2 regions of the Bariatricus sp. HCP28S3_D3 genome follow, and region 2 is predicted to be linked to the other one. Evidence: predicted binding sites of a transcription regulator. Region 2 holds the regulator's gene; the other holds the start of a gene.
What was found. Region 2 encodes HrcA, which represses chaperone genes, less so after heat shock. Its sites were predicted from a motif close to TGTTAGCACTCNNNNNNNNNGAGTGCTAACA; they were not measured.

Region 1: the regulator HrcA is predicted to act here: its motif matches at 1,411-1,441, upstream of ACTNB3_RS03250 (co-chaperone GroES).

The regions. Positions count from the first base shown of each region.
Region 1 covers NZ_JBQHTK010000002.1:194,334-197,761, reverse strand. Annotated here, with positions in the region: gene groL (chaperonin GroEL) at 1-1,046, opposite strand, end outside; gene ACTNB3_RS03250 (co-chaperone GroES) at 1,100-1,384, opposite strand; gene ACTNB3_RS03245 (hypothetical protein) at 1,506-1,811, opposite strand; gene codY (GTP-sensing pleiotropic transcriptional regulator CodY) at 1,894-2,676, opposite strand; gene topA (type I DNA topoisomerase) at 2,811-3,428, opposite strand, start outside.
Region 2 covers NZ_JBQHTK010000003.1:126,650-130,077, reverse strand. Annotated here, with positions in the region: gene hemW (radical SAM family heme chaperone HemW) at 1-1,157, shown strand, start outside; gene hrcA (heat-inducible transcriptional repressor HrcA) at 1,320-2,363, shown strand; gene grpE (nucleotide exchange factor GrpE) at 2,390-3,082, shown strand; gene dnaK (molecular chaperone DnaK) at 3,193-3,428, shown strand, end outside.

The DNA.
Region 1 (3,428 bases), on a different contig from region 2:
GCTTTGATCTGTGCAATTCTTCCGGAAATTGCATCTTTATCGCCAAAACCGTCAACGATTACCGTGTTTTCTTTCTGAACTTTTACAGATTTAGCACGTCCGAGCTGATCCATGGTAACTTCCTTCAAATCAAGGCCAAGTTCTTCTGAGATCACCTGTCCGCCTGTCAGGATCGCGATATCTTCCAGCATTGCTTTTCTTCTGTCGCCATATCCCGGTGCCTTTACTGCTACAACATTGAATGTTCCGCGCAGTTTGTTCACAATCAGTGTTGTGAGTGCTTCACCTTCAATGTCTTCAGCGATAATAAGAAGTTTTGCTCCGGACTGAACGATCTGCTCCAGAAGCGGAAGGATTTCCTGAATGTTGGAAATCTTCTTGTCTGTGATCAGAATGAATGGATTGTCAAGATTTGCTTCCATCTTCTCCATATCGGTGCACATATATGCGGAAATATATCCACGGTCAAACTGCATACCTTCTACCAGGTCAAGTTCTGTCTTCATGGTCTTGGATTCTTCAATCGTGATAACGCCGTCGTTGGAAACCTTCTCCATAGCGCTTGCTACCATCTCGCCTACTTCATCATCACCGGCTGAAATAGCAGCCACTCTTGCGATCTGATCTCTTCCGTTTACTTTGCTGCTCATCTTCTGGATTGCTTCAACAGCGCAGTCCGTTGCTTTCTTCATACCTTTACGAAGAACAATCGGGTTTGCCCCTGCTGCAAGGTTCTTCATACCTTCATTTACCATAGCCTGGGCAAGTACGGTAGCTGTTGTGGTTCCGTCTCCGGCAACATCATTTGTCTTGGAAGCAACTTCACGGATGAGCTGTGCTCCCATGTTTTCAAATGCATCTTCCAGTTCAATCTCTTTTGCAATCGTTACACCGTCATTTGTGATAAGCGGTGCTCCGAAGGATTTATCCAGAACTACGTTTCTTCCTTTTGGTCCTAATGTTACTCTTACTGTATCAGCAAGCTGATTCACACCTGCTTCCAATGCTTTTCTGGCTTCTGCGCCGAATTTAATTTCTTTTGCCATTTCAATCACTCCTGTTTTAAAATAATTCTTTTCTAAAGGCCATATACGGCTGACTATTTGATTACTGCAAGAATGTCACTCTGTTTTACAATGATATATTCAACATCGTCCAGTTCTACTTCTGTTCCGGAATATTTAGAATAGATGACCTGATCGCCGACTGCCACATTCATCGTCACTTCCTTACCGTCCACCATTCCGCCCGGTCCTACTGCGATTACTTCTGCCTGCTGCGGTTTCTCTTTTGACTGTCCCGGTAATACGATACCTGACTTTGTCGTCTCTTCTGCTACTAACTGTTTTAATACAACTCTGTCACCTAAAGGTTCTAATCTCATTGTAATTCCTCCTTGATTTCTATTTTTGTTAGCACTCATTAAATTTGAGTGCTAAAAACTGTCTAGATATAAAATAGCACTGCGACTTCTATTTGTCAACATGCCTTTTTTAATTTTATAATTACTTTATATTTATTTCATAAAATCCATTGACAATCTGAAAAATCAAGATCATTCCGGCTCTGTTCTCATACCGCTCTTTGATCACGCCTTTGCAGACGGCTTCCCCTTTCAGGGTCTGAATCCGGCATTCATAGACTGCATCCAGAGAAATATCGGTTATTTCTCCCGTGCTCATCCGCAGATGAAGCTGCTCCATCTCTTTCTGATACTCGATCACTGTGCATTTGTAAACCGTCTCGTCCTGCTTTCCGCCTTCGAGATAATTGTGGATCATCGAAATGACCGCTCTGTCTCCGTCGTACATTTTTCTTTCTCCTTTCATTGTGATCTATGTTAATGAGAGATAAAAAGGGTATCAGACTCCTGATACCCTTCTCTTCTGTTTTCTATTTCATTTTTTCTCTTTTGATCTTGTCCAATTCTTTGAAAACATAATCGTTCACGACTTTGATATAAGTACCTTTCATACCGGAAGATCTGGATTCGATCACGCCCGCACTTTCAAACTTACGAAGTGCATTTACGATCACGGAACGGGTAATTCCCACCCGGTCAGCAATCTTGCTTGCAACCAGAATTCCTTCCATGCCGTCAAGTTCTTCGAAAATGTGTATGATTGCTTCCAATTCAGAAAATGATAAAGTACTGATTGCGGATTGTACGATCTGTTCCTTTCTGGTCTCCTCAGCGCTTTCTTCATTCACAGAGCGAAGCATCTCAAGTCCCACGACTGTTGTACCGTATTCACTGAGAATAATATCATCAATCTCATACAAGGCATCTTTCTTGTAAATGAACAGACTTCCAAGCCTCTCTCCCGCAATATCGATCGGAGTAATGATCGCCTGATACCCTTTCACAATCTCCGGTGTAAAACCTAGTGTCTGAAGATTGACATTCTCTTTCGTGGAAAGGATATTCAGGAGACGCTCATTCAGCATCTCGTCAATGTGTCCGCCGACCTCTCCCTTCAGAAGTTCTTTAATCTCCGGAACGCCCGGACAAGCACTGACTCCCAACACTTTTCCTTTTTTACTTACCACAAGCACGTTGGACAGAAGAATCTCTGTCAGCACCTCACAAATGTCATTAAACACAACTTTGCTGGAATTATTATTGTGCAGCAATTTGTTTATTTTTCTAGTTTTATCCAATAATTGTACGCTCATTTTATCCTCCAAAAAGCATTGCACCTCTGGTTTTTCCTCTCCATCGGCTATTGTAGAAATTATTCGCACAAATAGCGAAAAATTTGTGTGCAAAACTATATTATCATACAATTCGCAAGAACTCAATGAATTTCCTATTTATTTTTTACATAACCGCAATGTTCGTCACCGCACACCAGTTTATTTCCTTTTTCCACCATATAGCTTCCGCATTTTGGACATTTTTCCGTGGACGGTTTTTGCCATGACATGAAATCACATTCCGGATTATCCTCGCATCCGTAATATTTTCTGCCTTTCTTAGTCTTGCGCAGCACAATGTCTTTGCCGCATTTCGGACATGCAACGCCGATTTTCTCAAGATACGGCTTTGTATTTTTACATTCCGGGAATCCGGGGCAGGCCAGGAACTTTCCGTGTGGTCCGTATTTGATCACCATGTTGCGTCCGCATTCTTCACACACAACATCCGTAACCTCGTCCTCGATCTTCACGGTATCCAGTTCTTTTTCCGCCTTTTCCACTGCTTCTTCCAGATCCGGATAGAAATTGCGGATCACAGTCTTCCATTCTACCTTGCCTTCTGCAATCATATCAAGAAGTCCTTCCATATAAGCTGTGAAATTCACATCTACGATACTGCTGAAAGATTTTTTCATCATATTATTGACTACTTCTCCCAGCTCTGTCATGTACAGATTCCGGTTCTCCTTCGCAACATATCTTCTGGAAATGATTGTGGAGATTGTCGG
Region 2 (3,428 bases):
TTCCGTTCTGCCTGAAGAAATGTGCCTACTGTGATTTCCTATCAGCGCCCGCAGGCGAGAAAGAGCGGGAAGAATATGTACAGATTCTGTGTGAGGAAATCAGGACAAATGCAGGAAAAGTGGAAGAGTATCAGGTCTCTTCCATTTTCTTTGGAGGAGGGACTCCCTCTCTTCTTACCGGAGACCAGTTCCGGATGATTCTTGATACGGTTCGGGATCAATATCACATTTCTGCGGATGCGGAGATTTCTATGGAGATGAATCCCGGTACGGTTACGGATGAAAAACTGAAAGCGTATAAAGATGCCGGTGTGAACCGGCTGAGCATCGGACTACAGTCTGTCCATGATGAAGAACTGCGGATGCTTGGAAGGATACACACTTATGAAGAATTCCTTGAGGCCTATAGGAGTGCGAGGATGTGCGGATTTGACAATATCAATATTGATCTGATTTCGGCGATCCCGGGTCAGACGGCGGAGAGCTGGACCGAAACACTGAGAACAGTCGCGGCTCTGGAGCCGGAGCACATTTCTGCATACAGTCTGATCATCGAACCCGGAACTTTATTCTATGACAGGTACGGGGAAGATGCAGGACGGGAAGAAAGGGCGGAGTCGGGATGTGAGAAAAGAAAGGGTGCAAATCTGCCGTGGCCTGCGCTTCCTACGGAGGAGGAAGAACGGGAGATGTATCATCAGACAGAGCAGATCCTCGTCGGTGCGGGATATCAGCGGTATGAGATTTCCAATTATGCAAAGCCCGGATACCGATGCAGGCACAACTGCGGGTATTGGAGAAGAGTGCCGTATCTGGGGTTCGGCGTGGGTGCCGCCACATTTTTTGAAGGGGCAAGATACAGTAATCCGGAAAAGATGACGGAATACAGGGATAATTTTGAAGAAAAATTTTCCGGAGAAAAACTCAGCCTGGAAGATGAGATGGAGGAATTCATGTTTCTCGGACTGCGCATGACGGAAGGCATATCGAAAACAGAATTTGAGGAAGCCTTTGGAACCGGGATCGAAGCGGTCTACGGAAAACCGATCCGGAAACTGAAAGGTATGCATCTTATAGAAGAACATGAGGACCGTATCGCGCTTACAGAACAGGGAATCGATGTGAGCAATACGGTATTTGTGGAGTTTATGTTTTGAGAAAAGGACTGTCATATGGCAGTCCTTTTGCGATAAAAAAGTGTAACTATGAAATATTTATAAAGTGGGTTGACAAAGCGTGTTGGGAGTGATACATTAATAAGCGAAGATGATGTTAGCACTCGAATATACCGAGTGCTAATAAAACAAAGGAGGGTGCAGATGGAGTCTATACAGGAACTTAGTGAGCGGAAAACGAAAATCCTTCATGCCATCATTAAGAATTATTTAGACATCGGAGAGCCGGTGGGATCGAGAACGATTTCCAAGTATACGGATCTGAACTTAAGCTCTGCAACGATCCGGAATGAAATGGCGGATCTGGAAGAACTGGGTTATATCATGCAGCCTCACACATCGGCGGGAAGGATTCCATCTGATAAAGGATATCGATGGTATGTAGATATGCTGATGAGCCAGAAAGAGCAGGAGGTCACAGAACTCAAGGAACAGATGCTGGAGAAGTCAGATAAGATGGATCAGCTCCTAAGGCAGGTCGCGAAAGTACTGGCAACGAACACCAATTACGCGACGATGATTTCCTCTCCGGTATATAACAGGAATAAGCTGAAGTTCATCCAGCTTTCACAGGTAGATGAGAACCAGTTGGTCGTCGTCATTGTGATGGATGGAAATATCGTAAAGAACCAGATTATTACACTGGAAGAGCCATTGGATAACGAAGCATTGCTGAAACTGAATATGCTGTTAAATACGGCACTGATCGGACTGTCGGTGGAAGAGATCAATCTCGGAATGATCGCCAGACTGAAGGAACAGGCAGGGATTCACAGTGAAGTGGTCAGTAATGTGCTGGATGCAGTGGCGAATGTGATACAGCTTGATGATGACATGGAGATTTACACCAGCGGCGCAACGAATATTTTTAAATATCCGGAGCTTAGCGATAAGCAGAGCGCTCAGGAGATTATCAGTGCTTTCGAAGAAAAGCAGCAGCTGGCAGCGCTGGTATCAAAGACGATGGCCAGCAGCGAGAATAAAGACATTCAGGTCTATATCGGAAATGAATCCAATGTGGAGAAGATGAAGGACTGCAGTGTTGTCACAGCGACCTATGAGCTTGGTGAGGGTATGCAGGGGACCATTGGAATCATTGGACCGAAGCGGATGGATTACGAACATGTAATGAAGACGTTAAAGACTCTGATGGCGGAACTGGATGAGATTTTCCACAGGGATGGTTAGAACATCCGGACTATGAAAGGAGAAAGGTGGCAGAACCGTTGGATAATCAGATGAGTAATGAAGAAATGGTAAAAGAAGCAGTGGAAGAGGCAAAGAAAGCCGCCATGGAAGCGGAAGCAGAAGAAGCTGCTGAAAAAGAAAATGATAAGGAAGAGGATTCCGAAGAAAGTCGGGAAGGTGAGAACAAAGAGGCCGGCGAAGCAGATGCGAAGGAAGAAGAAAAAACAGAAGAAACTGCGGAGCCGAAAAAATCAAAGCTTTTTGAAAAAAAGAATAAAAAAGACAAGAAGGATGAGCAGATTGCAGATCTGACAGATAAGCTTACCAGACAGATGGCAGAATTCGATAATTACAGAAAGCGGACTGAGAAAGAAAAATCAGCCATGTATGAGATCGGTGCAAAAGATATCGTGGAAAAGATTCTTCCGGTCGTTGATAATTTTGAACGCGGCCTGCAGTCTGTAGCTGAGGAAAACAAAGAAGATCCGTTTGTGCAGGGAATGGATAAGATCTACAAGCAGCTTATGACAACACTGGAAGGCATCGGTGTGAAACCGATTGAGGCGGTCGGACAGGAATTTAACCCGGATTTTCATAATGCAGTGATGCATATTGAAGATGAAGAGGCCGGAGAGAATGTCGTGGTCGAGGAATTCCAGAAAGGATATATGTATCGTGAAAGTGTTGTGAGACACAGCATGGTAAAGGTTGCTAATTAAAATAGCAGAATGAATGAAATAGTTTGTATATTTACACATGAAGATGCAGATATACTCTATATAAACAAAGTAAGTAAACAAATTTTTTAAAATATTAGGAGGTCTTCATAATGGGCAAAATCATTGGTATTGATTTAGGTACAACAAACAGTTGTGTAGCGGTTATGGAAGGTGGTCAGCCGGTTGTAATCGCAAATACAGAAGGTGCAAGAACAACACCGTCTATCGTAGCATTTACAAAAACAGGAGAACGTCTGGTAGGTGAACCTGCAAAACGTCAGGCAGTTACAAACGCAGAAAAGACAATTTCTTCTATCAAGAGAGAAATGGGAACAGACCATAAAGT